3 regions of the Streptomyces sp. RK9 genome follow, and region 1 is predicted to be linked to each of the others. Evidence: predicted binding sites of a transcription regulator. Region 1 holds the regulator's gene; each other region holds the start of a gene.
What was found. The regulator HspR, encoded in region 1, represses chaperone genes until heat shock. The targets are predictions, from matches to a motif close to TTGAGNNNNNNNNNCTCAA.

Region 1 (9,737 bases):
CGGACTGTTCCCACCGCACCGACGAGGGGCGGCCCATGCTGACCTGCCAGGTGGGGCCGCGGTCGTCCAGGGCGATGTTGAGGACGCGGACCACGGAGACCTTGGCGACGACCTGGAGGGGGAAGTCGCCCGCCAGCATCTGGCGGTCCACGACCCAGGTCACGGGATAGCCGCGGCCGTTGAGGTCGGCGGCCATGGCGTGCAGGAGCGTGGCGAGACCGGCGCGCTCCAGGACCGGACCGACCACCAGCGGCGGCATCACCGGGTCGGGCGCGGCGGCCTTCTCCAGCCTCATGCCGATGTCGGCTTCTCGTCGAGCAGGTCGAAGAGCAGCACGACATGCCGCGCGCCCGGCGAACTCGCCGGTTCCGAGACGACCATCGTGATCTGTCCGGCGCCTTTTCGCGGGTGGTAGAGGGGCCGGACATCACCGTCGGGGTGGATGTACACCTCGGTGCTGCGCTCGTAAATGGGCCCCGCGTACTTGTCGCGTTTCACGTCCGCGTTCAGCCGCGCGAGCGAGCGGTTCTCCGGATGCTGAATGTGGGCGAGCCGGATCTGGTTGAGAATTCCGGGCGCCCAGCGCGTCTCCCAGTCCGTGAGAATGTGATCGCGGGCCTCGTCGGCGAGCGCCATCCACCGCATGGTGTTCTCCGGCGGTATGCCGCCGTCGAAGATGTCGGCGAACGGCTGGTTGTACGCGACCAGGTCCCATTGGACGTTGTTCACGTACGAGATCTCGCGCTGCCCGGAGACGGCCCGCTGCCACGCCGCGGCGGCGGGCATCAGGACGCCGTCCGTGGGGTCCAGGGGGTGCGGCGGCCGCTGGCCGAGGCTGAGCAGATAGACCTGGGTGAACTCGTCCTCGCTCATGCGCAGGATCCGCCCGACCTCGCGCAGGTAATCGTCGCGCGGGGACATCTTTCCGCTTTCGAATCGGTGGTACGTGCCCACCGAGCGGTTCATGAGGATGTCCATGTCGGGTTGTGCGAGACCGTTCACACGAGGCCCGGGACGGCCCGTCGGCTTCGGCGTCAGGCCCACTTCCGCGGGTGTGACTCTGGAACGCAGTTCTTTGAGTATGCGACGCAGCGCTTCCTCGTCCACCGCGTCCCCCCTTTCCCGCTTCCCCGCTCCCCGTAGCCGTGAACATGGCCTGCCACGGGCACGGTTCCTGCACCATAAGCCCAAACGAGTCGCCGACCAACAGATCGTATTCATCGGGCTCTTCCGCGTAGCGGCCGGGTGGTCGCGGCGGGGCGCGGACGGGCGGGGGAGCGGTTCGGACGCGGAGGTCAGCCGGCCGCCGCCGTGGCGTGGTGGTGCGTGTACGCCCAGCGTGCCGCCTGCGTGGCCAGGTCCACCATCTCGATGGGCGCCGTGGCCTCGCCGAGGTGGTGGTACTCGATGAAGGTCAGCATGACGACCCGCTCCGGCGCACCCAGGTGCGGGTGGAATCCGCCGGCGAGGATGTCCGCCGCGGCCTCGTACGCGCCGAGCCCCCGCCCGTGCCGCTCCCTGATCTCCCCTTCCAGGTCGCGCAGATAGCCGATGTACGCGCGCACCCCGTCGGGCCCGATCACCCGGCCGTGGCCGGGCACGATGTGCTCGGCGTCGAGCGCGAGCACCGCCTCGGCGGCCCGGACGACCTCGGCGAGCGGCCCCTCCCAGTGCACGGGGTGGTCGCCCTCGAAGATGACGTCGCCCGCCATCACGACGCCCTGCCCCGGCAGATGCGCGACCAGGTCCCCGGCCGTGTGCGCCGGACCCACTTCGAGCAGGCGCACCTCGATGTCCCCGACCCGGAGGTCGTACGAGCCGTCGAAGGTGACGGTGGGCGGGACCACGGTGATGCCGGTGTAGTCGTACGCCCCGAAGCGTTCGCGCGCGTACCAGCCGAGCGGGTTGGCCGGATCGCTCGCGTGCACCAGGTACTGCATCTGCTGCGGGGAGATCTCGCGGCAGTGCCGCTCCAGGCTCGCCCGGGAGCTGATGATCTCGGCGCCGGGGAAGAAGGCGTTGCCGAAGCAGTGGTCGCCGTTGGCGTGGGTGTTGACGATCGTGCGGACCCGGGCGCCCGGGGGCAGGGCGCGGTCGGCGGCGGCGATGAGCGCGCGGGTCATGCGCTCGTCGTAGGGGGTGTCGATGAGCGCGGTGTCGTCGCCCGAGGTGACGAGCAGGCAGTTGGCGAGGCCCCAGGAGCCCGCGGCGCCGCGCGGCGCCCAGAGGTAAAGGCCGTCGCCGCTCAGGGCGGTGAGGTCCACAGGAAGGTCCATGGACGTATTTTCGTCGGGAGTCGGGGGTTCCCCGGCTGTGGGGATGGCCACAGTGGCGGCATCCGGTATCGTTGAATCTTGAATAATTGGATCCGCATCGCAGGGGATAAACCCGCCATTGATATCGGCTCCCTCGTTGACAAGGATGGCGAGTCACGAAGGATGACAGCTCACGGAGGATGACGGCCCAGGCTCACAACTCGCGGGTGCCCGCCCGAGGGTGACGGCTCGTCGGTGACAGCCGACCGCGGCCGCCGTCATTCGCGCGATCACTGCAATCCGAGCAGGGGGAGCATGTGCAGGACGTAGCGACGCAGGCAGCCCCCACCGTCCGCGGTGGCCCGCAGGGCACGGCCGGGTTCCGCCTGACCGGACCCGCCCCGGGCGGCGAGCCCGCCGCCCGCCACCACGTGCCGCACGAGCCCGTGGACGTGTGCGAGGCCGGCCGCGCGCTGTACCTGCGAGCCCTTCAGGAACGCCGAGTTCCCGCCAAAGCCGCCGCCGCCACCCCCTGCCTCATCGACACCGGGCTCCTCCACCCGGACCCCGACGACGCCACCTGGCTGCGGCCCACCGCGGCCGCGGTCGCCCTGCCGCGCCTCCTCGAGGACATCGAGGGGCGCGTCGCCCGCCAGCGCGGCCGCGCGACCCGGCTCGCCGCCTCCTTCGAGCCCTTCCTGCGGCTCGGCGCCGACCGGACGTCCGACCTCCCGGCCTCGCCGGTCACCGTGCTCAAGGGCGTCCCGCGCATCCGCCTCGCCGTCCGGCAGGCGATGGCCGAGGCCTCCCAGGAGATCCTCGGCATCCAGCCCGGCGACTCCCGGCCGCGGCTCCTTCCGCACAACGAGCCCTGGCGCCTGGAGGAGTTCGCCGGGCGCGGCGGGCACATGCGGATGCTCTCGCGGCCGCGTACGGCCGACGACGTGCTGCCGGGGCTGCGGCGGCCCGAGCCGTCCCCGCACGGACCCTCCGTCGCAGGACCCGCCGCCCCCGGCCCCTCCCTGCCGGGCTCCTCCCTGCCCGGCCCCGGACAGCCCGGATCCGCCCCGGCCGGACCAGGACAGCGCGGTCCCGGCGGGTCCGGGCCCGCGAGCCCCGCCCGTACGGCTCCCGCCGCCTTGGCCCCCGCCCCCGCGAGGGCCGTCGGACGTGAGGTCCGCACGCTCGACGAACTCCCGCCCTGCCTCCTCGTCTTCGACCGGGACGTCGCGTTCATCCCGGCCGTCGAGGACGGCTCGGTCGCCTTCGAGCTGCGCTCCAGCGCCCTCATCAGCTATCTCGCGACGGCCTTCGACATCCTGTGGCGCCTGGCCACGCCCCTGTACCGCGAGGACGCCCCGGCCCCGCCCGAGCAGGAGATCAGCGACGTCCAGCGCGCCATCGCCCACCTCCTCACCGAGGGCCGCACGGACGCGGAGATCGCCCGGCACCTGAACATGAACGTCCGCACCGTCCGGCTGCACGTGGCCAGGCTCGCCGCCCTCCTCGGCAGCCGCAGCCGCACCCAACTCGGCTATCTCATCGGCCGCTCGGGCCTGGTCGAGCACCACCAGTAGGCACACCGCGCGCCCGCGCCCACCCCCGCGCACGGCACGCCGTCTCCGCGATCCCACGCACCCATGGCCTCATGGAGGTGCTGCCCCCGGCACGCACCGCACCGCCGAGCGCGGGCAGCCTGATCGGAGCCTGATCGGGGAGGGAGTACGACCATGTCCGGCGAGCAGAGACCCGGATCCGAGCAGAGACCCGGATCCACGGAGGACCCAGCACCCACGACCGCCCCGCCCGACCCACCCCCCTGCCCCGACCCGAACGCCCCCCACACCCCCCACGCCCCCGACAGCCTCTGCCCGCCCGGCGCCGCCCTCTACGCCCGGGCCCTGTGCGCGGGCCGCGTCCACACCCGCGAGGCCGAACCGACCCCGTGCCTCGTCGACTTCGGACTGCTGCACCCCGACATCGACGACATGCAGTGGCTTCTTCCGAGCGAGCCCACGAGCGCGCTGCTCGGCCTCCTGCGGGGCATCGAGGAACAGGTCGGACAGGAGCGGCAGCGCGAGGCGGAGCTGATGGCGGCCCTGGAGCCCCTGCTCACCCGCGTCCCCACACAGCCGGAGAGCCCACCCGGCGCCCCCACACAGCCGGAGAGCCCACCCGGCGCCCCCGCCCGGCCGGATGAGCCCACCGACACCACACCCGAACCCGAACGCCCCGCGCGTCCCACCAGCCCCGCCCTCACCCTCCACACCACCCTCCCCCGCATCACCCACGCCATCGACGCGGCCGTGTCCCGGTGCGCGGAGGAGGTCCTGACGATCCAGCCGGGCGGGTTCAGGCCGATCGCGGACCTCGGTGCCGCGCCGCCGCGCGAGCAGGCGCTGCTGTCCCGGGGCTGCCGGATGCGCACGCTGTACCAGCACACGACCCGGCACGCCTTCTCCGTGATCGCGCACTTCGAGCGGCTCGACGGCGACGTGGAGGTGCGGACGCTGAGCGAAGTCACCGAGCAGCTGGTCGTGTTCGACCGGGCGGTCGCGTTCGTACCGGCGGACCGGGACTCCACCGAGGCCCTGGAGATCCGCGCGCCCGCCGTCGTCGGCTATCTGGTGGCGCTCTTCGAGAGGCTGTGGCGCCTCGCCACGCCGATGTTCCCGCACCCGGCGGCGCCGCAGCCCGCCAAGGACGGTGTCACCGCGCGGCAGCGGGCCATCGCCGAACTCCTCGTCGAGGGCCTGACGGACGCCGAGATCGCCGACCGGCTCGGCATGAACGTGCGGACCGTCCGCGTCCACATCGCGAAGCTCACCGGCACCTTGGGCAGCAGCAACCGCACGCAACTCGGATTCCTCATCAGTCGCTCAGGAATCCTGCGCCCCGGACACCCCGCGTGAAGCACGATCGTCCGGATTTGCCGCCACTTGCCCCCACCTCCGCCCCTTGCACCGCAACAAGTTGACGGTAGCGGAGCGTGGGCGGGCCGTTGCATCGTGGTGATGGCGGCAGGGAGCGGCCAGAGCCGTCTCAGGTACTGGAACCGACCGCTCCCGGCGGCCGAGTGGCTCTGTCGTGGTCTCCCCCCGCAGAGTCGCGCTTCCCTAAGGGGTTGCCCCGGTTCGGCTACGCCCCGTGGCCGGCCGGGGCGCTCGCGCTTCGGGGGGTGTGAGCGCCCCGGCCCACGGGTGACCCGGGGTGGGGGCTGCTCAGGCGTGTGCCGCGTTGTCGTCGGCCCACTCCTGCAGCAGTCGCTCCCGCTCGTCGCGGCGCGGCGAACCGCCCTCGTGCGCGCGGCCCCACGCGGCCATCGCGGCCAGCGTGGTCATGAGCGTGGCGGCGCCCTCGGTGAGGCGGGCGAGCAGGGCGCGCGAGAGGTCGTACTCCTTCTGGGAGTAGCCCGCGGCCGCGGCGACGTACGCCGTCAGTTCGATCTCCTCGTCGGCCGTCCCGACGCACACCGTCATCGTCGGGGCGTCGTCACCGCCGCCCATGCCCATCGTGAGCGCCATGTCGACGACGGCGCCGACCTGCCGCTTCAGGGACCGCACGGGCACGTCCTCGACGGTGAGCGCCTGGACGTCGTCCCACAGCCACAGGCCGGACTGTCCATGGCCGATACCGGCGATGCCCTCGGGTGTCAGGCGCACCCCGGGGGCGAGCCCGGCCGGTTTCGATCCCACGTACACATCGCCTTCGGCGATCCAGAACAGCCCCACCATGGCCATGGTCTTCCAGCTCCCCCTGTGCCGAGCACAGCGCTCGATTCGATTGCGCGGTCGGGCGAGACGGGCTGGTCAGGGGCGCTCCGCGCCCGGCCCGCGATGATGAGTGCCTCGCCCCGCCCACTATAAGGAGGCAAGCGACCGGGCCGGGAGTTCCCCGAGGGAGCCCCCGGCCCGGACAGAGCGCGGTGCGTGCGCCGGAGCGCGCGGTCAGGCCTCCGGCGACCTCTTCGGCCGCCACACCACGAGCGCGCTGGTCTGCTGGACGTCCTGGTACGGCACGAGGTCGCGGCGGTACGAGGCGTGCACCGCGGCTTCGCGCTGCTGCATCGCCGCCGCGGCGCCCTCGACGGCCGCCGACAGCTCGGCGACGCGGGACTGCAGCGCCGTGACCTGGTTCTCCAGCTCGATGATGCGCTTGATGCCCGCCAGGTTGATGCCTTCCTCCTGCGACAACTGCTGGACGGTGCGCAGCAGTTCGATGTCGCGGGCGGAGTACCTGCGGCCCCGGCCCGCGGTGCGGTCGGGCGAGACCAGGCCCAGGCGGTCGTACTGCCGCAGGGTCTGCGGATGCAGGCCGGAGAGCTGGGCCGCCACCGAGATGACGTACACCGGGGTCTCGTCCGTCAGTTGATACGGGTTGCGTCGGCGGCCGTCCCGCTCCATGAGGTCACGCTCCCTTCGCGGCCTTGAACAGTTCTGCCCGCGGATCGGTGTCCGCAGTCGCCTTGCGGTAGGCCTCCAGGGCCTCCTGCGCGGCGGGGGTGAGGGCGGTCGGCACGGCCACCTCCACGGTCACGAGCAGATCGCCCCGGGTGCCGTCCTTGCGGACCGCGCCCTTGCCGCGGGCGCGCATGGTGCGGCCGTTGGGCGTGCCGGGGGGCAGCTTCAGGGTGACGGGCGGGCCACCGAGGGTGGGCACCTTGACCTCGCCGCCGAGCGCCGCTTCCGCGTACGTCACCGGCACGGTCACCGTCAGGTTGTCGCCCTTGCGGCCGAAGACCGGGTGGGCGTCCACGTGCACGACCACGTACAGGTCGCCTGCGGGGCCGCCGCGCTCGCCCGGAGCGCCCTTGCCGCGCAGGCGGATGCGCTGGCCGTCGCTGACGCCCGGCGGGACCCGGACCTGCATGGTCCGCGAGGACTTGGCGCGGCCGCTGCCGTGGCAGACCTCGCAGGGGTCCTGCGCGATCAGGCCGCGGCCCTTGCAGTCCACGCACGGGTCGGTCAGCGAGAAGCCGCCACCGCCGCCGCGCGAGACCTGTCCCGTGCCCACGCACGTCGGGCAGACGCGCGGGGTGCCGTTCTTGTCGCCCGTGCCCGAACAGGCCTTGCACGGGGCCTGGGACGACATGCGCAGCGGGACCGTCGCGCCGTCCACCGCCTCCGTGAAGCTCAGCGTGACCTCGGACTCGATGTCCTGGCCGCGGCGCGGCTGCGTACGCGTGCCCGCGGTCGCGCCGCCGCGGTTGAACAAGCCCCCGAAGACGTCACCGAGACCGCCCCCGAATCCGCCGGCGCCCGTCTGTCCGCCTCCGCCCGGGGCGCCGCCTCCGAAGAGGTCGCCCAGGTCGAAGTTGAACGATCCGCCGCCGCCGGGGCCGCCGGGGCCCGGCCTGAATCCTCCGCCGTTGCCGAAGAGCGCGCGGGCCTCGTCGTACTCCTTGCGCTTCTTGGGGTCGCCGAGGACGTCGTTCGCCTCGGAGATCTCCTTGAAGCGCTCCTCGGCCTTGGCGTTGCCCTTGTTGGCGTCCGGGTGGTTCTCGCGAGCCAGCTTCCGGTACGCCTTCTTGATCTCGGCTTCGGTGGCGTCCTTGGGGACGCCGAGGACCTTGTAGTAGTCCTTCTCGATGAAGTCCTTGGTGCTCATCCCCGACGTCCCTCCTTCCCTGTCATCCGGCGGGCCCCGGCGCCGAGGTCGCCCTCGGCGCCGAAGCCGCCGTCCGTGTCGGCGTCAGCCCTCGTCCGGGCCACCGCTCTCCTTGCCCTTGGCGTCCGTGGTGTCCGCGGCGCCGTCGGCCTTGCTCTCCGCGTCCGCGGGCGCGCTGTCGTCGCCCTCGGCCGCGTCCGACTTGACCGTCTGCGCGCCGGGCTGCGGCTCGGCCACCGCCACGCGCGCGGGGCGCACGACCCGCTCGCCGATGCGATACCCCGGCTGGAGAATCGCGACGCACGTCGTCTCGGTGACGTCCGGTGCGTAGCTGTGCATCAGCGCTTCGTGGATCGTCGGGTCGAAGGGCTCGCCCTCCTTGCCGAACTGCTGCAGACCCATCTTGGCGACGACGGTCTCAAGGGCTTCGGCGACGGACTTGAAGCCGCCGACGAGCTCGCCGTGTTCCCTCGCCCGGCCGACGTCGTCGAGCGTCGGGAGCAGTTCCGTCAGGAGGTTCGCCGCGGCGATCTCCTTGACCGTCACCTTGTCCCGCTCCACCCGGCGGCGGTAGTTCTGATACTCGGCCTGCAGCCGCTGGAGATCCGCGGTGCGCTCGGTGAGCGCGGTGCGGACCTGGTCCAGCTGGGCGGTCAGGCCCACGATCTGGCTTGCGTCCCCGGCCGGGGCCGCCGGGCCCTCCTCGGTGGAGGGCCCTTCGGCCTGCGGCGCCTTCTCTTCAGGGGTGGCGCCGCCGGAGGGGACGTCGGGCTGCTCGGCGTTCTCGCCGAAGCCCGGGGTCTCCTCCGTCATCAGGCAGCGCCGCCCTTCGCGTCACCGGGCTTCTCGTCGTCGACGATCTCGGCGTCCACGACGTCGTCTTCCTTGGACATGTTCGGGGCCTCGGCGCCCGGAGCGGCACCCTCGGCGCCGCCCGCGGCCTGCGCGCCCTGGGCGTCGGCGTACATGGCCTGGCCCAGCTTCTGGGAGACGGCGGCGACCTTCTCGGCGGCGGTGCGGATCTCGGCCGTGTCCTCGCCCTTGAGCTTCTCCTTCAGCTCGGAGACGGCTTCCTCGACCTCGGTCTTGACGTCGCCGGGGACCTTGTCCTCGTTGTCCTTGAGGAACTTCTCGGTCTGGTAGACGAGCTGCTCGCCCTGGTTGCGGGACTCGGCGGCCTCGCGGCGCGACTGGTCCTCCTCGGCGTACTTCTCGGCCTCTTCGCGCATGCGGTTGACCTCGTCCTTCGGCAGCGAGGAGCCGCCGGTGACGGTCATCTTCTGCTCCTTGCCCGTGCCGAGGTCCTTCGCGGTCACGTGCATGATGCCGTTGGCGTCGATGTCGAAGGCGACCTCGATCTGCGGGACGCCGCGGGGCGCCGGGGGCAGACCGGTCAGCTCGAACATGCCGAGCTTCTTGTTGTACGCCGCGATCTCGCGCTCGCCCTGGTAGACCTGGATCTGCACCGACGGCTGGTTGTCCTCGGCCGTCGTGAAGATCTCGGAGCGCTTCGTCGGGATCGTGGTGTTGCGCTCGATCAGCTTGGTCATGATGCCGCCCTTGGTCTCGATGCCGAGGGACAGCGGGGTGACGTCGAGGAGCAGGACGTCCTTGACCTCGCCCTTGAGGACACCGGCCTGGAGGGCTGCGCCGATGGCGACGACCTCGTCCGGGTTCACGCCCTTGTTGGCGTCCTTGCCGCCGGTCAGCTCCTTGACGAGCTCGGCGACGGCGGGCATGCGGGTGGAGCCACCGACGAGGACGACGTGGTCGATCTCGGAGAGCTGGATGCCCGCGTCCTTGATGACGTTGTGGAACGGCGTCTTGCAGCGCTCCAGGAGGTCGGACGTGAGCTGCTGGAACTGGGCGCGGGTG
Region 2 (9,737 bases), 2.7 Mb from region 1:
CCCCCTGGGTCAGGTGTCCCGTTCCCTTCCCCCCACCATCCCTCAACACGACCGCCGATACTCCAGAAGTGGGCAGATACGCCCCCTCTCCCACTCTATTCAACTTTGACTAGAATGGCGCGCATGGCCGAGAAAACCATCCCGCTCCTGCCCTGCGTCACCGTCCAGCCGATCGTCGACTTCTACACCGCCCTGGGGTTCGAGACGACCTACCTCCAGAAGAGTCCGTACGCGTACGCCGTCGTCGAACGCGGCACCGTGGAGCTGCAGTTCTTCGGCATGAAGCAGTACGACCCGGCCGGGTCGATCTCCGGCTGCTACATCCTCACGGACGACGTGGACTCCCTGCACACCGCGTTCCGCGCGGGGCTCAAGGCCGCGTACGGGAAGATCCCGAGCCGGGGGCTGCCGCGCATCGGACCGCTGAAGGACATGTCGTACGGAGTGCGGCAGTTCCTGATGACCGACCCGGCGGGGAACAGCATCCGCGTCGGCCAGCAGATCAGCGAGGACCAGGCGCACCGGCCCGCGCCGAAGGAGACCTTCGCGCGGGCCCTGCACCTCGCGGACGTCTTCGTCGACTCCAAGGAGGACCTCGCGGGCGCCGCCAAGGTCATCGACCGCGCCCTCGCCCTGACCGACGAACGGCCCACGCCCGCGCAGCACCTGCGGCTCCTGGTGCTGCGCGGCGACATCGCCCAGCGGCTCGGCGAGGACGCGTTCGCGGGGCGGCTCCTGGAGCAGGCCGCCGGGGTCGAGCTGACGGAGGCGGAGCGGGCGGAGGTGCGGGACGCGTTGGTGCGGTTGGAGGAGTTGCGGGGGTGACACCCGGGGGGTGAGGGGCGGGGTGTCCCCGGTAGCCCTCACCCCCAGGGTCACCCGCCCTCCGGGGGCCTCACGCCTCCCGGACCGCCACGTGCACCGTGTGCGCCGTCAGCAGGAACAGGTCGGCGCGCCGGTGCAGGCTCTCGGGGTCCTGCGGGTCGAGGAGGCGGTCGAGAGTGGCGCGGTCGTCGGCGTCGAGGACCGGGTCGTCGGCGCCCTCGGCGAAGTCGCGGTAACGGCCGAAGGTGGTGACGACGTGGTCCCGGGCCGCGTCGTCGAGCGGCGCGGGCAGGTCGACGAGGAAGCTGCGCGTCGCCACATGCCGCAGGCCGGCCGCCGTGAGCAGCGCGGCCCAGTCCTCCGTCGCCTCCTTCGCGCCCGGCAGGTCGGCCCGCATCCGCGCGAACCACTCCTCGTTGGCCGCGTCCAGGCGGGCCTGGAGGCCGGGCCGGCCGATGCCGAAGTCGCGCGGGAGACTGCGCGGCGCGAGGCCCCCTTCGAGGATCGCGAGCGTGCCGCCCGGCGCGAGCCGGTCCGCGAGCGCCGTCAGCGCGGCCACCTGGTCGCCCACGTGGTGCACGGAACGGGCCGCCCAGATGAGGTCGGCGGGCGGCACCTCGCCCAGGCCGTCGGGGAGTTCCGCTCGGTGCGTGCGCACCCGGTCCGCGAGGCCGAGGCGCGCCGCGCGCTCCACGGTGCGCGCGAGCAGCGCCTCCTCGGGGTCCGCCGCGATCACCTGCGCCTCCGGGAACACCTCGGCGAACAGACAGGTGACGACGCCCGGGCCGCTGCCCGCGTCGACGATCAGGGACGGGTCGACGGCGGCCGGAGCCTGGTCGACCGGAACCTCGTCGGCGGAGGCCGCGTCGGCAGGGCCTCCGACGGCGGCGGGGCGGCCGCCCTCGTGTCCCGCGCGCAGGTCGCGCAGCCAGGCCGCCACCTCGCGGTACACGGGGGCCGTGACCTCCGCGTTCTGTTCAAGCACGGGCGCCATGACGGCCCAGTCGATGTCGGTGTGCCCGTGGCCGTGCCCATGGCCATGACCGTGGCCGCCCCCGTGGCTGTGCCCCTCACCGTGCCCGTGGCCGCCGTCGTGACCGCCGCCGCGCCCGGCCCCGTGCCCCTGCTCCCCGTCCGCCCCGTGCGCCGCACCCTCGTGCTCTGCCACCGTCACCGCCGCCTCTCCTGCGCTCTCAGCGCTGCCGCGCCCGTTCGTGGTTACGTCGCCAGCCTGCGCCCTCTCCAACGGATACGGCCAGCCGTGTTGCCGTTTCGGCAAAGAGGTGGGGCCGGGGTGACGGCTGTCCCCGGGCGCCTGTGCCCGACCCCGGAGGGAAGGCGTGCGGGCCTTGTCGGCGCCCGGCCCTTCAGCCCAGCGGCTTGCGGAACGCCCGGAGTGCGAACTCCGGGTCGGGGCGCCGGACTTCCTGGTCCGGGAGCTCCGTGAGGCGGCGCGCGAAGCGGTCCGCAAGGGCGCCGTCCGGCGGGACACTCGTGAACCAGCCCCGGCGCAGGTCCTCGACCGTGCTGCGAGGGCTGCGGCCCTGCCCGTGGCCCCGGAAGCGGGCCCCGCCCGCCCGGGTGAGGCCGTACGCGGCCGCGTACTGCTCGACGCGGGCCGCCCCGTCCACCGGCGACCGGACGGGGCGGCCCGCGAGCGCCGCGTCGATGTCGCTGCCCACGTTGTGCGAGGCGGCCTTGTCCACGGTGGTGACGAGGACCCCGCCGGGCCGGAGCACCCGCGCGCACTCCCCGACGACGGCCGCCGCCTCGTCCGGGTCGGACAGCAGGTGCAGCAGCCACACCGCGGTCGCCGCGTCGAACGTGCCGTCGCCAAACGGCAGCCGCCTGCTGTCCCCGAGCACGACGGCACCGGGCACCCGGTCGGCCGCCATCCGGGCCATGCCGTACGCCGCGTCCACGCCCACCACCCGCAGCCCCGGCTCCGCCGCGAGGCGCCGCGTCACCAGGCCCGTGCCGCAGGCCACGTCGAGCAGCGGGCCCGTCCCCGGCGGCAGCAGCGAGAGCACCGCGTCGGCGGCGGCCACGGCCCGTGGCTCACCCCCGCGCGACGCGTCGTACCGCACCGCCTCCTTGCCGTAGTCGAGCATCAGGCACCCGCTCCGCACCTCGCGCGGCCCCTGCCGGGCCCCGGGCCCGGCGGACGGCTCCCCGCCGGCCGCGAACCGGGCGGGCGCCGCATGGCCGTGACGGCCCCCGGCGCCGCGGCCCGGGCCGCCCCGGCCCCACGGCCCCGACCACCCCGGACGACCGCCGCACGACGGCGCGAGGAAGCCCCCCAGGAGGAAGCGGCACGCCCCCTGTCCCGGCGGCCCGCGCCGTCCCGCCCCGCCCCGTCGCGTCCCGCATCATTCCGCTCCGTGGCCCGTCGCCAGCGCCTCGACCCTGCGGGCCAGTTCGAAGTCGAGGTCGGTGAGTGCGCCGCCCGCGCTGTGGGTGTTCACGGCGAGGGTCACGGTGTTGTAGCCGAGGGTCAGCTCGGCGTGGTGGCCGAGTTCCTCCTGGACCTGGGAGACGTGCACGACGAACGCGGTCGCCGCGAAGTGCGAGGGAAGGCCGTAGGCGCGGGTGAGCTTCACCTCGGCGGCGGAGTCGTCGGCCGCCGCGGGGGCCGATGTGAGCGACCAGCCGGGAAGCTCGGCGAGCCGGTCCTCGATCTCCTTCTGCGACAGCGGTTCGAGAGGCATGACCGCGCTCCTTCCTGCGTTTGTGCGGGTGTGGACCCTGTCGTGAAAGCGTGCCACAGCACCTGCCGGGCGGAGCGCCGACGGCACGCCCCTTCGGGTCACGGCCGCACACATCCGGCCGCGGCGACACCGCCCCCGCCCCGCCCGGCGGGCCCTCAGCGCCGGGCGCACTCCCCCGCCAAGTCGTCCGCCACCGCCGCGATCACCGCGCGCCCCTCGGTCAACCGCACCCACTCCTCCGGCAGTTCGTGGTCGCCGCGCAGCGCCCCGAGAAGGTTGCCGCAGACGGACCCGGTGGAGTCGCTGTCGCCCGAGTGGTTCACGGCGAGGAGCAGCGCGTCCTCGACGCCGTGGCAGGCGAGGGCGGCGTACACGCCGATGGCCAGGGCCTCCTCGGCGACCCAGCCCTCGCCCAGGGACGCGACGCGCTCCGCGCTCGGCTCCCCCGCGGCGGCCAGGTCGACGGCGGCGGTCAGGGCCGTGGACGTCTCCTCGTGCCCGGCGTACCGGGCGAGCAGCCGCAGGGCGCGCAGGACGGCGCCCTCCAGGGAGTCGCCCTCGACGAGGCGCGCGACGACAGCGGCGAGCGCGCCCGCCGCGTAGTAGCCCGTCGGGTGACCGTGCGTGATCTGGGCGCAGCGCGCGGCGAGTTCGAAGGCGCGGTCGGCGGGTGCGCGCGTGAGGCCGAAGGGCGCCGAGCGCATCACGGTGCCGCACCCCTTGGACTCGGGGTTGACGCGGCCGTGCGGGCCGAGCTCCAGGGCGGGGTCGGGCGCGTATCCCTGCGCCGCTCCGCTCAGGCAGGCGTTGCCGGGGGCCCGCCGGGCGTACAGCCAGGCCTGGGAGCTGAGGTCGGCGGGGTGCGGGGGTCCCTGCGGGGTGTCCGCAGGGTCGGCGCCGGGCTTCGGCCGGGGCGCGGGGCCCGGCTTGTGCTGGGTGTCCAGCCAGCGCAGATACGCCTGCTGCACCAGCCTCGGCGCCGCGCCCCCGATGCCCTTGCGGCGCTCGCGTGCGTGCGCGGTCCGCAGGGCCTCGGCGGTGAACAGCGTCATCTGGGTGTCGTCGCTGATCCGGCTGACGCCCGTCGCGTCGACCACCGGTGCCCGCAGTCCGCGCGGGCCGTGCGCGGCGCGGATGGCGTCGAGGGAGCTGAACTCGACCGCGTACCCGAGCGCGTCACCGACCGCGCCGCCGAGCAGACAGCCCCGCACCCGGGCCCGGTACGCGGCGGTGGCCTCCCACGGCAGCGGGTCCCACGGATTCGTCATGCGCTCCTCCTCGATTACCGTCTTTGCCATGCCAACTGTCGCGCCTCGCCGCCGGAACAGTGAAGTCGGCCCCCAGAACACCCGGGCCGCCCGTGCCAAGGGCCCACGCGCCGCCGCGCCGTCCGGTGCGGCCGAGCCGTCCGAGGTGGGCGCTCTGCTGCGCGCCTGGCGCGAGGAGCGGCGCGTCAGCCAGCTGGATCTCGCCCTGCGCGCGGACTCCTCCGCGCGCCACATCAGCTTCGTGGAGACGGGCCGCGCCAAGCCCAGCGAGGACTTCGTCCTGAAGCTCGCCGAGCACCTGGACGTGCCCGTGCGCGAACGCAACGCGCTGCTGCTCGCCGCCGGGTACGCGCCCCGCTTCAAGCAGACGCCCCTGGACGACCCGTCGATGGCCACGCTGCGCGCCGGTCTCGAACAGCTTCTGCAGGGCTACGAGCCGTATCCGGCGCTGGTCGTCGACGCCACGTACCAGGTGGTCGCCGCCAACAGCGGCATCGCGATGCTCCTCGACGGAATCCCCGAGGACCTGCTCGCACAGCCCCCGAACGCGATGCGGCTCGTCCTGCACCCGCGCGGCCTCGCCCCGAGGATCCGCAATCTGCGGGAGTGGCGCGAGCATCTGCTGCACCAGATGGGGCGGCAGATCGCCCTGCACCGGTCGGCGGAGCTGAAGGCGCTGTACGACGAGGTGGCGGCGTACCCCGTGGCCGATCCCGGCGAGGACGCGGCCGCCGACGGGCAGGTGGCGCCCTTCGCGCTGCCGCTCAGGATCGAGCACGAGGGCCGGACGCTGTCCTTCGTGTCGTCGATCTCCACGTTCAACACGCCGATGGACGTGACCGTCGCCGAGCTGGCCATCGAGACCCTGCTTCCGGCCGACCCGGCGACGGTCAAGTACCTCCAGTCGAAGGCGTAGCCGGGGCGCCCTCAGGTCCGGGGCGGCTGCCCGGGCTCGCCGCCGCCCGCCCCCGGGCCACCGCTCTGCCCCGTCCCGTCGTCCGCCCGCTTCCCGCCCTCCGGTTCGTCCTCCACGATCTCCGCCTCGACGACACCCTCGTCGCCCTTGGCCCCGGCCCCGCCGTCGCCCTGCGGCGGAGCGTCCTGCGGGCCGCCGCCGCTCTCCGGACCGGCCTGGCCGCCCTGGTTCGCCTGCGCGGCCGCGTACATGGCCTGCCCCATCCGCTGGCTGACGGCGGCGAGCTTCTCCGCCGCCGCCCGGATGGCGAGGGTGTCGTCGCCGGTGAGCAGGGGCCTCAACTCGGCCGCCGCGGCCTCCACTTCGGCCTTGGTGGCGGCGGGGATGCGCCCGTCCTCGCCGCCGTTGTCCCGCAGGAACCGCTCGGTCTGGTAGAGGAGCTGCTCGGCCTGGTTGCGGGTCTCGGCGGCCTCGCGGCGCTTCCTGTCCTCCTCGGCGTGCGCCTCCGCCTCCCGGACCATGCGGTCGATGTCGTCCTTGGGCAGCGCCGAGCCGCCGGTGACGGTCATGCGCTGCTCGCGCCCGGTGGCCTCGTCCTTCGCGGAGACGTGCATGATGCCGTTGGCGTCGATGTCGAAGGTGACCTCGATCTTCGGCACGCCCCGGGGTGCGGGCGGCAGGCCGGTGAGGTCGAAGACGCCGAGCTTCTTGTTGTACGCGGCGATCTCGCGCTCGCCCTGGAAGACCTGGATGCCGACCGACGGCTGGTTGTCCTCGGCGGTGGAGAAGGTCTCCGAACGCCGGGTGGGGATGGTGGTGTTGCGCTCGATGAGCTTGGTCATGATGCCGCCCTTGGTCTCGATGCCGAGGGACAGCGGTGTCACGTCGAGCAGCAGGACGTCCTTCACGTCGCCGCGGATCACGCCCGCCTGGAGGGTCGCACCGAGGGCCACGACCTCGTCGGGGTTGACGCCCTTGTGCGGGTCCCTGCCGGTGAGCTCCCTGACCAGGTCGCCGACGGCGGGCATCCGCGTGGAGCCGCCGACGAGGATGACGTGGTCGACGGCGGCGAGCTCGACGCCCGCGTCCTTGACGGCCTGGTCGAAGGGGCGCCTGCAGCGGTCGAGGAGGTCGGCGGTCAGCTCCTGGAACTGGGCCCGGGTGAGCTTCTCGGCGAGGTGCAGGGGGCCGTCCGCGGACGCGGTGACGTAGGGCAGGTTGATGTCGGTCTCGCTGGACGAGGACAGCTCGATCTTCGCCTTCTCGGCGCCTTCGCGCAGGCGCTGCAGGGCCATCTTGTCCTTGCCGAGGTCGATGCCGTACGCGTTCTTGAACTGGCGCACGAGGTGCTCGACGACCCGCTGGTCCCAGTCGTCGCCGCCGAGCTGGGTGTCGCCGTTGGTGGCCTTGACCTCGATGACGCCGTCGCCCATCTCCAGGAGCGACACGTCGAAGGTGCCGCCGCCGAGGTCGAAGACGAGGACGGTCTGGTCGTCGCCCTTGTCGAGGCCGTAGGCGAGGGCGGCGGCCGTCGGCTCGTTGATGATCCGCAGGACCTTCAGCCCTGCGATCTCCCCGGCCTCCTTGGTGGCCTGGCGCTGGGCGTCGTCGAAGTACGCGGGCACGGTGATCACCGCGTCGGTGACGTCCTCGCCGAGGTAGGACTCGGCGTCCCGCTTGAGTTTCTGCAGCACGCGGGCCGACAGCTCCTGGGCGGTGTAGCGGGTGCCGTCGATGGTGGCGCCGGAGCCGCTCTCCGGGAAGCGCCAGCTCCCGTCGCCCATGTGGCGTTTGACGGAGCGGGCGGTGCGCTCCACGTTGGTGACCGCCTGGCGCTTGGCGACCTCGCCGACGAGGACGTCGCCGCTCTTGGCGAAGGCGACGACCGACGGGGTGGTGCGGGCTCCCTCCGCGTTCGCGATGACGGTTGGCTCGCCGCCCTCCAGGACGGCCACCACCGAGTTCGTCGTCCCGAGATCGATCCCGACCGCACGTGCCATGTCCAACAACCCCTTCCGACGCGGCGCTACTTCGCCCTCCAGCACAAAACTTGAGCGGGCCATTGTCAATGCCGCGTACGGGGGCGGGGTGTGCGGGTGGGCCGCTGCGCGCGGCGCCGGGGGCCGGACATGGCGAAGCCGCCGACCGATGGCTCCGGTCGGCGGCTTCGCCGCGGTGGTGCGGGGCTCAGGCCAGCTTGGCCGAGAGCGTGATCGTCGTGCCGGTGAGCGCCTGGCTGACCGGGCAGTTGGCCTTGGCGTCCTCGGCGGCCGAGGTGAAGGCGGCCTCGTCGAGCCCGGGCACCTCGCCCTCGACGGTGAGGTGGATGCCGGTGATGCCGGTGCCCGGCTGGAAGGTCACGTCGGCGGACGTGACGAGCTTGGTGGGCGGGGTGCCCGCGCCGGTGAGGCCGTGGGAGAGAGCCATGGAGAAGCAGCTCGAGTGCGCGGCGGCGATGAGCTCCTCGGGGCTGGTCTTGCCGTTCGCCTGCTCGGCGCGGGACGGCCAGGAGACGGCCTGCTGCCCGATGCCCGAGGAGTCGAAGGTCACGGTGCCGGAGCCCTCGGTCAGGCTGCCTTCCCAGACCGTGTGTGCGGAGCGCGTGGTAGCCACGATGCCAAATCCCTTCGGTGAAGTTCCTTGGGGTCCATCCGATCACACTCCGGGGCCGGTCCGCGCGTCGGGCGGCCGTGCGCGGCCGAGGGAGGGAGGGGCCGGTTCGGGTCCACCCCGGGCGTCCCGGCCGCGCCATGCAACGCGATGACCTCAACCGTGCGTCTGAAGAGGTGAGTTGGGGCGCACGACCGAGCGCCCCGGCCAGGACGCGACGATCGCGAGGGACACGTTGCACCATCACACCGAGGAAACGACGGCGACACCAGGGGCGGGCGGGACGCCCCGGCGGCGAAGAGCGTACGCGGCGACGGTCGCCGCGGCGACGGCCGTGGCGCTGGCGGCGGGTCTGACCGGCCCGGCGACGGCGGACGCGGGCCCCGCGCCGGACGGCCGGGGCACCGGCACGGCCGCCACCGACCGGGGCCAGGGCCCGACCGCCGCGCGGCCGGGCTCGGGGCACCGCCTCACCCTGGTCACCGGCGACCGCGTCACCGTGGACGCCGAGGGGCGGCTCACCGGCTTCCGGCCCGCGAAGGGGCGCGAGCACATCCCCGTGCGCACCCGCACCTTCGCCGGGCACACGCTGGTCCTGCCGTACGACGCGCAGCGGCTCATCACCGCGGGCAAGGTCGACCAGCGCCTGTTCGACGTCACGGAGCTGAGCCGGAAGGCGAACCGCGCGGCCCAGCGGAACGGCCTGAAGCTCATCGTCGGCTACCGGGGCACCGCGGCCCGCGACGCCCGCGCCGGGGTGCGCGCGGCCGGTGACACCACGGTCCGCCGCTCCTTCACCTCGCTGAACGCGGACGCCGTGACGACGCCGGAGCGGGACGCGGCGGCGCTGTGGAAGGCGCTCACCGACGAGCGGGGCGGAGCGACCTCCGGGGTCGACCGGCTGTGGCTGGACGGCACCCGCCGGGTGAGCCTGGACAAGAGTGTGCAGCAGATCGGCGTGCCGAAGGCGTGGGAGGCCGGGTACGACGGCAAGGGCGTCAAGATCGCCATCCTGGACACCGGTGTCGACGCGACCCACCCCGACCTGAAGGAACAGGTGATCGGGGACAAGAACTTCACGCCGTCGCCGGACAGCAAGGACCGGTACGGGCACGGCACTCACGTGGCGTCCATCGCGGCGGGCACCGGCGCCAAGAACGCCGCTTACAAGGGTGTGGCGCCCGGCGCCGAGCTCCTGAACGGCAAGGTCCTCGGGGACGACGGCCGGGGCAGCGACTCGGGGATCATCGCGGGCATCGACTGGGCGGCCGCGCAGGGCGCCGACATCGTGAACATGAGCCTCGGCGGGGGCGACACGCCCGGCGTCGACCCGATGGAGGCCGCGATCAACAAGGTCTCCGCCGAGAAGGGCATCCTGTTCGCCGTCGCGGCGGGCAACGCCGGTGATCC
Region 3 (9,737 bases), 1.3 Mb from region 1:
CATCGTGTTCCTGCTGGTCCTCACCGCGCTGGAGCGCCGCGTGGGCGGACTGCGCACCGCCGGCGTCTTCCTGCTCGGGCACGCCGTCGCCACACTGGCCACCGAGGTCCCCGTCGGGCTCTCGGTCCTGGCGGGCCACCTGCCCAGCAGCTCCGTCTACCGCCTGGACTACGGCATCAGCTTCGGCGTCGCCGCCAGCGTCGGCGCGCTCGCCGGGCTTCTCACGCCGTGGCTGCGCTGGGCCGTCCTCGCGGGGTTCGGCTGGATGCTGGTCCAGGACCTCATTGCCTTCACGGACCCGATGACCAACTGGGGCCACCTGCTCGCGCTGGTCGTGGGGGTCGCGACATGGCCGCTGCTGCGGGGGCACGGGCGGGACGTTTCCGCTTAGCCCCCGTCCGGCCCGTCGCTGGGCCGGCTTCTCTGCCGTCATGTACGTGGAGTGACGACCTCCGGATAAATGTCTTGCGGTGCAAGGTACTTCGCGACTATCTTGTACCGCATGACAAAGGAACTGTCCGCGATGCACGACCAGCGTCGCAGTCAGTTGCTGCGCGGGGTGCTCGACCTGTGCCTGCTCGCGCTCATCGGCGAACAACCCCGGTACGGGTACGAGTTCGTGGAGGCCCTCACCGAGAGCGGCCTCGACCTGGTGAGCGAGGGCAGCATCTATCCCTTGCTCGCCCGGATGGAGAGAGCGGGGCTGGTCGACTCCTACCGCGCCCCGTCCGCAGCGGGCGGGGCGCCGCGCAAGTACTACCGCCTCACGGACGCGGGCACGGCCGAGCTGGCCGCGGGCCGCGCCACCTGGGGCACCTTCACGGTGGCCGTCTCCAGGACCTTGGAAGGTCAGGGCGGCGCACAGAACAGCGACACGGGGGACACGGGGGCACGGCATGACACAGCAGACGACCAGTGAGACGACCGAGAGCATGCCCGGCGAGGCGGAGCGCGCCCGCGTGCTGGCGGTCTGCCGGAGCAACTGGGAGTACAGAGGCATCGACGACGCCTCCGTGCGCGAGATGCTGGCCGAGCTCTCCGAGCACCTGGAGGAGGCCGCGTCGGCGGGCCGCTCCCCGAAGGACGTGGTGGGCCCGGACGTGCCGGGCTTCGCCGCCTCCTGGGCCCGGGCGCGCACGCCCCTGCGCCTGCGGGCGCTGCGGATGGCCGCACTGATCCCGTTCGCCCTCGGTGTACTGCTGCTCCTCACGCATCTGATCGACCGGACCCTCGCGCTGCCCGTCGAGGCCCCGCGCATAGCGTTCTACGCCGTGATAATCGCGGTCGGCGTCACGCTGGAGCTGCGGCGGGGAAGCCTCGGTTTCCTGAGGTGGCTGCTGGTCGGACTGATAGGCATCGGGATCGCGCAGCTCACCACCTGGCTCGTGGGCGACGGCACGCTCTTCCGGCTGCCCCTGTGGGCGACGCTGCTCCTGATGCTGCCCGGGCTGCCCTATGTCCACGGGGACATGCGCGCGAGGAAGGCCGCAGCCGCGGCGGCCGAGTAGCCGGGGCGCTCAGGCCTCCTCCGGTCCCTTCCGGCGCGCGCTAGTCAGGCCGGCGACCACCCGCCACCCCAACGACTCGTAGAGGGCGCGCCCTTCCGGAGTCCCGGCCAGCACGCCGATCTCCGCGCCTTCGTCGACGGCGGCGACCGCGAGGGTGCGCATGACCAGGCTGCCCAGGCCCTTGCGGCGGTGCTGCGGGGACGTCTCGATCTGGTCGGCGACGGCTGTGCGGCCGGTCGGGGCGATCTGGCCGCGTGCCGCCCAGTGGCCGTCCGCGGTGGTGACCATCGCGCGGAAGACGCCGCCCCGCGACCAAGTGCGGAGCCGGTAGCCGTCCGGGACGACCAGGTGGTTCGGGGGGACCGGGGCGAGCGGCACGGTCATCAGGTAGCCGTCCTCGGGGTCGACCCACCACTCGGGGCCGAGCCAGGGTGCGACGCGGCCCGGGAAGTCGAAGACCTTCAGCCAGACGTCGGCGCCGGTCACCGACGAGGCCACCTTGCGTACGTCCGCCTCCTGGACGTCCGCGCCGGTGGCGCCGAGGACATGTCGGTACGGATGCTTGATCTGGCCGACGTCGATCGTGAAGCCCCAGGGCTCCACGCCCGGCGGGGCGGCGCCGCGCGAGACGCCCCAGCCGTCGATCCAGGCCCGGACGGCGTCGCGGCCCGCGAGGGGGGCTCCCTCTGCTCCCTTTATCCCGTGCATGGGGCACCCCTTCAGATGACGATCGACATGTAATGGCTGCTAGTGCTGAGAGAACCTTACGTAGGGAGATTTCGGCGGGGACAGGGGTGATCGCTGACAGCGAACAAGTCCGGGGGAACATTCAGAGGCTCACAAGCATTGAGTCGGTATAGCTCAACTTGAATGCCGAAGGGGAGATCATGGCTGCTGAGTCCACGTCGTACACATCGCTCGCTCTGCCCGTGCTGCCGCTCGATGACGAGATCGTGCTGCCCGGCATGGTGGTGCCGTTCGACCTGTCCGATGCCGAAGTACGAGCCGCGGTGGAGGCCGCGCAGGCCGCCGCGCGGTCCAGTGGAAGCAGTAGCAAGCCGAAGGTGCTGCTTGTTCCGCGGATCGACGGGACGTACGCGGGCATGGGCGTGCTCGGGACGGTCGAGCAGGTCGGCCGGCTCGCGGACGGGGATCCGGGGGCGCTGATCCGCGCTCGTGGGCGGGTGCGCATCGGTGCGGGCACGACCGGTCCCGGCGCGGCGCTGTGGGTGGAGGGCGCGCGGGTGGACGAGACCGTGCCGGACCCGCTGCCCGGCGCCACCGCCGAGCTGGTCAAGGAGTACAAGGCGCTGGCGACGAGCTGGCTGAAGAAGCGCGGGGCCTGGCAGGTGGTCGACCGCGTGCAGCAGATCGACGACGTGTCGGCGCTCGCGGACAACTCCGGTTACTCCCCGTTCCTCACGACCGAGCAGAAGATCCAGCTCCTGGAGACCGAGGACCCGACGGCGCGCCTGAAGCTGGCCACCGAGCAGCTGCGGGAGCACCTGGCCGAGCAGGACGTGGCCGAGTCCATCGCCAAGGACGTCCAGGAGGGTGTGGACAAGCAGCAGCGCGAGTTCCTGCTGCGGCGCCAGCTGGAGGCGGTGCGCAAGGAGCTGCGCGAGCTGGACGGCAAGGAGGGCGAGGAGGAGTCCGACGACTACCGCGCCCGGGTCGAGGCCGCCGACCTGCCGGAGAACGTCCGGGAAGCGGCGCTGAAGGAAGTCGAGAAGCTGGAGCGCGCGAGCGACCAGTCGCCCGAGGGCTCCTGGATCCGCACGTGGCTCGACACGGTCCTGGAACTGCCGTGGAACGAGCGCACCGAGGACGAGTACGACATCAAGGGCGCCCAGGAGATCCTCGACGCGGAGCACGCGGGACTGCAGGACGTGAAGGAGCGCATCACCGAGTACCTGGCGGTGCGCAAGCGGCGCTCGGACCGGGGCATGGGTGTCGTGGGCGGACGGCGCGGTGGCGCGGTCCTGGCCCTCGTCGGCCCGCCCGGAGTCGGCAAGACCTCGCTCGGGGAGTCCGTGGCGCACGCCATGGGACGCAAGTTCGTGCGGGTCGCGCTCGGCGGTGTGCGGGACGAGGCGGAGATCCGCGGGCACCGGCGTACGTACGTGGGCGCGCTGCCCGGGCGGATCGTGCGGGCCATCAAGGAGGCCGGGTCCATGAACCCGGTGGTGCTGCTCGACGAGATCGACAAGGTCGGCTCGGACTTCCGGGGCGACCCGGCGGCCGCGCTCCTCGAAGTGCTCGACCCGGCGCAGAACCACACCTTCCGCGACCACTACCTGGAGGTCGAGCTCGACCTGAGCGACGTGGTGTTCCTGGCGACGGCCAACGTCCTCGAAGCCATCCCGGAGGCGCTGCTCGACCGCATGGAGCTGGTCAGGCTCGACGGGTACACGGAGGACGAGAAGGTCGTCATCGCCCGGGACCACCTGCTGCCGCGACAGCTGGAGCGGGCCGGGCTCGGCGACGGCGAGGTGACGATCGACGAGGGTGCGCTGCGCAAGCTGGCGGGGGAGTACACGCGCGAGGCGGGCGTGCGCAATCTGGAGCGTTCCGTCGCCCGGCTGCTCCGCAAGGTCGCGGCGCAGCACGAACTGGGCGAGCGGGAGCTGCCGTTCACCGTCGGCGCGGACGAGCTGCGCGGTCTTATCGGGCGGCCGCACCACGTGCCGGAGTCCGCGCAGGACCCGGCCGAGCGGCGGACCGCGGTGCCCGGTGTGGCTACGGGGCTCGCGGTCACCGGAGCCGGCGGTGACGTGCTGTTCGTGGAGGCGTCGCTGGCCGACCCGGAGACGGGTGCGGCGGGGCTGACGCTCACCGGACAGCTCGGTGACGTGATGAAGGAGTCCGCGCAGATCGCGCTGTCCTTCCTGCGCTCGCGCGGCGCCGAGCTGGAGCTGCCCGTGGGCGACCTGAAGGAGCGGGGCGTGCACATCCACTTCCCGGCGGGCGCCGTGCCGAAGGACGGGCCGAGCGCGGGCGTCACGATGACGACGGCACTCGCGTCGCTGCTCAGCGGCCGCCTGGTCCGTACGGACGTGGCGATGACCGGTGAGGTGTCGCTGACCGGGCGGGTGCTGCCCATCGGCGGTGTGAAGCAGAAGCTGCTCGCCGCGCACCGGGCCGGGATCACCACCGTCGTGATCCCCAAGCGGAACGAGCCGGATCTGGACGACGTCCCGGCCGAGGTCCTGGAGAAGCTGGACGTGCACGCGGTGACGGACGTCCGCCAGGTCCTGGAGCTGGCGCTCGCGCCGGCCGAGGTGCGGGTTCCGGCGGCGGCGTGACACGGCTTCCCGTCGCGGCGTGACGGGCGCGGCGGGGAAGGGCGGGGCCCGGACCCCAGGAAGGTCCGGGCCCCGCCGCTCACCCGTACGGCGTCTGCTGCCTGGTGGGCGGCGCGCGCCTGTCGGGTGGGAGTGGGCACGCGGCAGGGGTGCCCGGTGGGTGGGAGTGGGCACGCGGGAGGCGTGCCCGTGGGCGGTGAGGTGCTTGTGGGTGGGAGAGGGGCCCGGTCAGCCGTTGGCCAGGGCCTGCACCCTGTCGTAGGCGCCGTTGAACTTGTTGTGGTCGCCGACGATGGGACCGGTCGAGGTGTACTGCCACATGGTGTGGAAGCCCCAGCCGGCCGGGAGTTCGCCGGGGCTGGTGTTGTAGCGGGCGATCCACAGCGGGTTGGTGCTGCCGAAGCCGCCGTAGTTGCCGGTGCACTGCTTCCACCAGCTGGTGGCGGTGTAGATGACGGCGTCGCGGCCGGTGCGCGCCTTGTAGGTGTTGAGGAAGTCGCGGATCCAGGCGACCATCGCGGACGGGGACTTGCCGAAGCAGGCCGCGCCGTAGGGGTTCCACTCGATGTCGAGGGCGCCCGGCAGGGTCTTGCCGTCGCGGGACCAGCCGCCGCCGTTGCTCGCGAAGTAGTTGGCCTGGGCGGCGCCGCTCGAGGTGTCGGGGGTGGCGAAGTGGTAGGCGCCGCGGATCATGCCGACGTTGTAGGAGCCGTTGTACTGCTGGGCGAAGTACGGGTTCTTGTAGGACGTGGACTCCGTCGCCTTGACGTAGGCCCACCGCACGCCGCTGTTCCACAGGGCCTGCCAGTTGACGTTGCCCTGGTGGCTGCTGACGTCGACGCCCTCGGTCTGGACGGCGTCGCCGCCGCTGGGCCGGCCGCCCTGGCCGTCGTGTTCCAGGACGCCCATGCCCATGCGGGCGGAGCCGCGCGGCGGGAGGTCGTCACCGTCGGCGGCGGACGCGGCGCCGGGCAGGGTGATGAGGAGGGACAGGGCGGAGAGGACGGCGAGGAGAATGCCGGCCGCGGGGTGGGCGCGGCGGGCGGTACCAGGTCTGTGCACGGGCATGGCGTGCCTCCGAATGGCCTCGTGGAGTCGCGTGCGCAGGCGCGCCGTTTCCGTACGTGGGGTTCACGGTTCCCACGTCGTACGGAGGGCGTGCGGTGGGTACGGGACTCGGTGGGGGGACCTGTCGACATGTCGCTGGTGTGAACATGTCATCAATGACGCTACGCACGTAGACCCCGAAGGGGAAGAGGCACTCGCGCCCGCCGTTGGTCTACGCCTGCGAAATACTGGTCGAGCTGCGGCGATGGCCGTGGTCGGCGGAAACTTTCAGGATCGGAAAAGTGTGGCATGGGTGCTGACATGCGCGAGGGCGCGGGCCGCGGCGAGGGCGCCGGGGTGGACCGGGCCGGGTCCGGCGGTGGGGTGGACCACGAATTTCTGGCCCTGGAGCGGGAGTTGACGCTGCTGCTTCGCCGGGCGCGGGCCTCGTCCGGGGAGATGGCCCGGCAGGTGCATCCGGACCTGGAGCCGGCCGCGTACGGGCTGCTGGCGTTCCTGGACGAGTCGGGGCCGCGCCGGGCCACCGATCTCGCCGCGTTCATCGGGGTCGGCAAGGCGACGATGAGCAGGCAGCTGCGGGGGCTCGAGCAGTTGGGCCTTGTCGCGCGTGAGCCAGACCCCGCCGATGGCAGGGCCTGGCTCGTGCGGCTCACGGAGGAAGGGCGTGAGCGGTTCTGGACGGTTCGGGGGGCCCGGCGGGAGCGGTACGTTCGGCAGCTCGCCGGGTGGGATCGGGGGGAGGTGGCCGAGCTTGCGCGGCTGCTGGGCAAACTCAATTCTGGCGCGGAGGCCTAGGGCGGGGGTATGCCGCCCGCTTCGCGGCGGATTTCTCCCACCCGCTCCACCCGTTTACCCCGCGCCGGATGGTGGGCGTTGCGCCCGGTACGCCCGCATTGATGTTCTTGCTGCGCTGCAGGTGCGTTCGGGGGTACTTCTTTCCCGAACGAGTGTTACTTCTTTCCGAACACCACCGCCAGCGGCTGCGGTGTCTTGTACACCGTCGACGGTTCCGTCACGTGGTCCGCGCCCAGGTAGAGGCGGCCGCCCGCGTAGAGGGCGCGGCGGTCGGACTCGAAGCGGGACTCCATCTCGTAGCTGTCCGACGGGTTCTGGAGGATCTGACGCGCCTTGAGGGTGCCGGGGTCGGCCTGCCAGACGCCGCCGCCCTCCTCGCGGGCGATGTTCGCCTCCTGGTACGCGATGACCTTGCCGGAGTCGTCGAGGCCGATCGGCACCAGCCGGCCCGAGTCCGAGCCGGGCGTCCGGTGCAGCTGCTTACCGGTCTTCAGGTCGAAGGACACCAGGTCGTTCCTGGCCTCGGACGAACTGCTCGCGGGGTCCGAAGTGCCCAGGTACAGCGCGTTCTTCTCCTTGCTGACCGCCAGCTGGGCGCAGCCCGTGACCTCGGTCGCCGGGCAGTCGGCCTCGTACTTGCCGTGCTTGCCGCCGCCCGCGGGGATCGTGCTCAGCTCCTCGCCCCGCGCGGCGCTGTCGTCGACGGTGATGAACCGCGAGATCCCGGAGCCGCCCTGCGACTTGCCGTCGTCGGCGGCGAGCACCAGCGGGTCGACGGCGACCACATGGACGTACTCCGTGCCCTGCGGCAGCTTGTACGTGGACTTCGGTGCGCGTGTCGCCGGGTCGACCGTCTCCACCTGGAGCTTGGGGGCGTCGGTGTCGCCGCAGTCGCGGACCACGATCAGCTTGGTGTCGTCGCCCGCGTGGCCGACCGTGTCGCAGGTCTCGTCGGACGGCTTCCACAGGGGGGTGCCGTCGAGCTTCCAGCCCGCGCTCGCGCTGGTGCCCGCCGCGGCGACCGTGCCGCCTCCGACCGCGATCTCGTCGAACATCTCGGCGCTGCCGTATTCATTCACGGCCTGCTTGTGCCAGAGCAGCTTTCCCTTGTCGATGTCGACGACGCCGATCTCCGTGCAGACGGACGGGTCCTTCTTGTCGTTCTGGAAGACGACGGCGACCTTTCCGTCCTTGGTGGGCGTCTGGGACGACCAGCAGACCTCGCCGGTGAGCGGGACCTCCCACTCGGCCTTTCCGCCTGCCAGTGGGTAGCCGGATATCTTCTTGAGGCCGGCCTTGACGAAATTCTTGTCCGTCGTCCACATGCCCATGGCACCGGCCATCTCGCCGACCTTCGGCTGTGCCACCTCGGCGAGCACCTTCGCCTCGGCCCCGGCCGAGCCCGAACCGCCCTCCTTGCTGTCGCCGCCGTCGTCGTCCGAACCACAGCCGCTGAGCACCAGCGCGGCCGCGAGTACCGAACCCGCGATGACCGCCATGCGCCGGGACATTCAATTCTCCTTCGTGCGCGGGCACATGACCGGATGTGGCCATGCGTTCCCCATGCCCGCTGATCCTTCCCTGTCGCGGAATGGAATTTCAACAGGCAATTCCTGATCTCTGCTTCAGTTGAAATGTTCCGGAGATCAGTTCGCCGCGGCTGCGGGAATTGGTGAATTGAATTGTTCTGCTATTTGTCCCGGCCGGTGGGTGCCGAAACGCCCGCGGCGCCACAACTCCCCGCGCCCGCGGAGCTACAGCTCCACGCACACCACCGCCGCGTCGTCGTGCCGCTTCCCCCGCGGGAACACCGCACCCTCCGGGTCGGCCCGCTCCAGCTCCCGCACCCGGTCCACCAGGGTCTGCGGGCCGCTCTTGCGCAGCAGCGCGAAGCAGTCCGCCCAGTCGCCCTCGCGGAACGTCTCGACCCAGCGCCCGGCGCCGTCCGTCAGGGCCGCGAGCGCGGTGACGGCGGAGCGGGGCCGTTCGCCGGTGACCGCGAGCGCCGCCACCGCCGGATCCGCCGCCGCCGTGAAGAAGCCGCCCTCGGCGTTCCGCAGCGCCTCGACCGCCGCCGCGTACCTGCGCCCCTCCGCCTGCCGCTCCGCCGAGCCGCGCGGCAGCGCCCGTACGGCGTCGCGCTGCCTGCGGACCGCGTCCGGGAGCTGGTCGAGCCGCGGGTCGAGCACCGCCTCCACCTCGCCGTCGGCGTCCGCCACGAGCAGCGCGGAGTCCGACAGGACCAGGTGCTCGAAGCGCTCCGCGTCCCACCGCGCGAGGACCACCGTCGCCTGCGGGGTGCGCGGGTGAGAAAGGTCACAGGCGTCACGGTGGGTGTCCGCGGTGCGCGCGATGGCCGCCGCGAGGACCTCAGGCAGCGTCAGATCCCGCCGTGAAACGGACAGTTCGCCCAGGGCGCCGCCCAGCCGTGCGGTGAACCAGGGGACAGTGTGCGAACAGCCGGCGTCGCTGGACGGAGGGGTCACCCCGTCCAGGAGCACCAGTGATCCGCCCTGTCCGGACGCGGGGAGCGCCACGGACGCGTAGTCCTCGTTGGGGCGGTCCGGGTCGCCGGGTTCGGTGGTCAGTTCGATGCGCATTCGGCCAGTCTGCCCGAGGCGGGTGTACACCCCCGGGGTGGACGGTGTGGGCGGCCACAGAGGGTGAGTCGGCAGGTCAGGCGCCGGATTTCGGCCGGAATGATCAACTCCGACGCCGGTGTGGCGGCGCATCCTGCCAAAGCCGCCCACAGACGTCCAACTGGCACACCGCGCGCGGCCCCCACGACACGCAGGGTGACTTGCTCACCAACTCCCTGCCGATGTTCACTCCTTCAGGTGGCCAGGCAGACGATGCTCGACTGCCGCGCTCCGGCACTGGAATCGTCTGCGAAGGTCGGGAACCGTGCCGGGAGCGCTCGCGTTGACGGATCGTCACCTGGGCCCTAGGGCAGACGAAAACAGGAATGCGAGCACCGGTGCAAGAGATGCGGCCTCGGCGCGAAGGCAGGCAGAAGGCCCCGGCAGGTGACTCGCCGGGCGCGACCCCTCCCGCGGAGCGC

Region 2: a site for HspR is predicted at 7,768-7,786, ahead of dnaK (molecular chaperone DnaK). Genes of this name have one in related genera too.
Region 3: a site for HspR is predicted at 2,355-2,373, ahead of lon (endopeptidase La). Genes of this name have one in related genera too.

What each region holds. Positions count from the first base shown of each region.
Region 1 is NZ_CP173704.1:1,269,430-1,279,166, reverse strand. Features, by position in the region: gene AB6L24_RS25890 (hypothetical protein) at 1-295, opposite strand, end outside; gene AB6L24_RS25885 (XRE family transcriptional regulator) at 292-966, opposite strand; gene AB6L24_RS25880 (MBL fold metallo-hydrolase) at 1,296-2,276, opposite strand; gene AB6L24_RS25875 (LuxR C-terminal-related transcriptional regulator) at 2,573-3,832, shown strand; gene AB6L24_RS25870 (LuxR C-terminal-related transcriptional regulator) at 3,986-5,167, shown strand; gene AB6L24_RS25865 (hypothetical protein) at 5,477-5,995, opposite strand; gene AB6L24_RS25860 (heat shock protein transcriptional repressor HspR) at 6,203-6,658, opposite strand; gene dnaJ (molecular chaperone DnaJ) at 6,663-7,862, opposite strand; gene grpE (nucleotide exchange factor GrpE) at 7,947-8,675, opposite strand; gene dnaK (molecular chaperone DnaK) at 8,675-9,737, opposite strand, start outside.
Region 2 is NZ_CP173704.1:3,984,876-3,994,612, reverse strand. Features, by position in the region: gene AB6L24_RS37390 (bleomycin resistance protein) at 124-825, shown strand; gene AB6L24_RS37385 (class I SAM-dependent methyltransferase) at 896-1,999, opposite strand; gene AB6L24_RS37380 (class I SAM-dependent methyltransferase) at 2,193-2,936, opposite strand; gene AB6L24_RS37375 (4a-hydroxytetrahydrobiopterin dehydratase) at 3,195-3,533, opposite strand; gene AB6L24_RS37370 (ADP-ribosylglycohydrolase family protein) at 3,689-4,801, opposite strand; gene AB6L24_RS37365 (helix-turn-helix domain-containing protein) at 4,830-5,717, shown strand; gene dnaK (molecular chaperone DnaK) at 5,729-7,717, opposite strand; gene AB6L24_RS37355 (OsmC family protein) at 7,905-8,330, opposite strand; gene AB6L24_RS37350 (S8 family peptidase) at 8,662-9,737, shown strand, end outside.
Region 3 is NZ_CP173704.1:2,603,155-2,612,891, forward strand. Features, by position in the region: gene AB6L24_RS31845 (rhomboid-like protein) at 1-391, shown strand, start outside; gene AB6L24_RS31850 (PadR family transcriptional regulator) at 503-919, shown strand; gene AB6L24_RS31855 (hypothetical protein) at 897-1,508, shown strand; gene AB6L24_RS31860 (GNAT family N-acetyltransferase) at 1,518-2,216, opposite strand; gene lon (endopeptidase La) at 2,396-4,813, shown strand; gene AB6L24_RS31870 (lysozyme) at 5,042-5,881, opposite strand; gene AB6L24_RS31875 (MarR family winged helix-turn-helix transcriptional regulator) at 6,182-6,676, shown strand; gene AB6L24_RS31880 (hypothetical protein) at 6,832-8,187, opposite strand; gene AB6L24_RS31885 (protein phosphatase 2C domain-containing protein) at 8,431-9,276, opposite strand.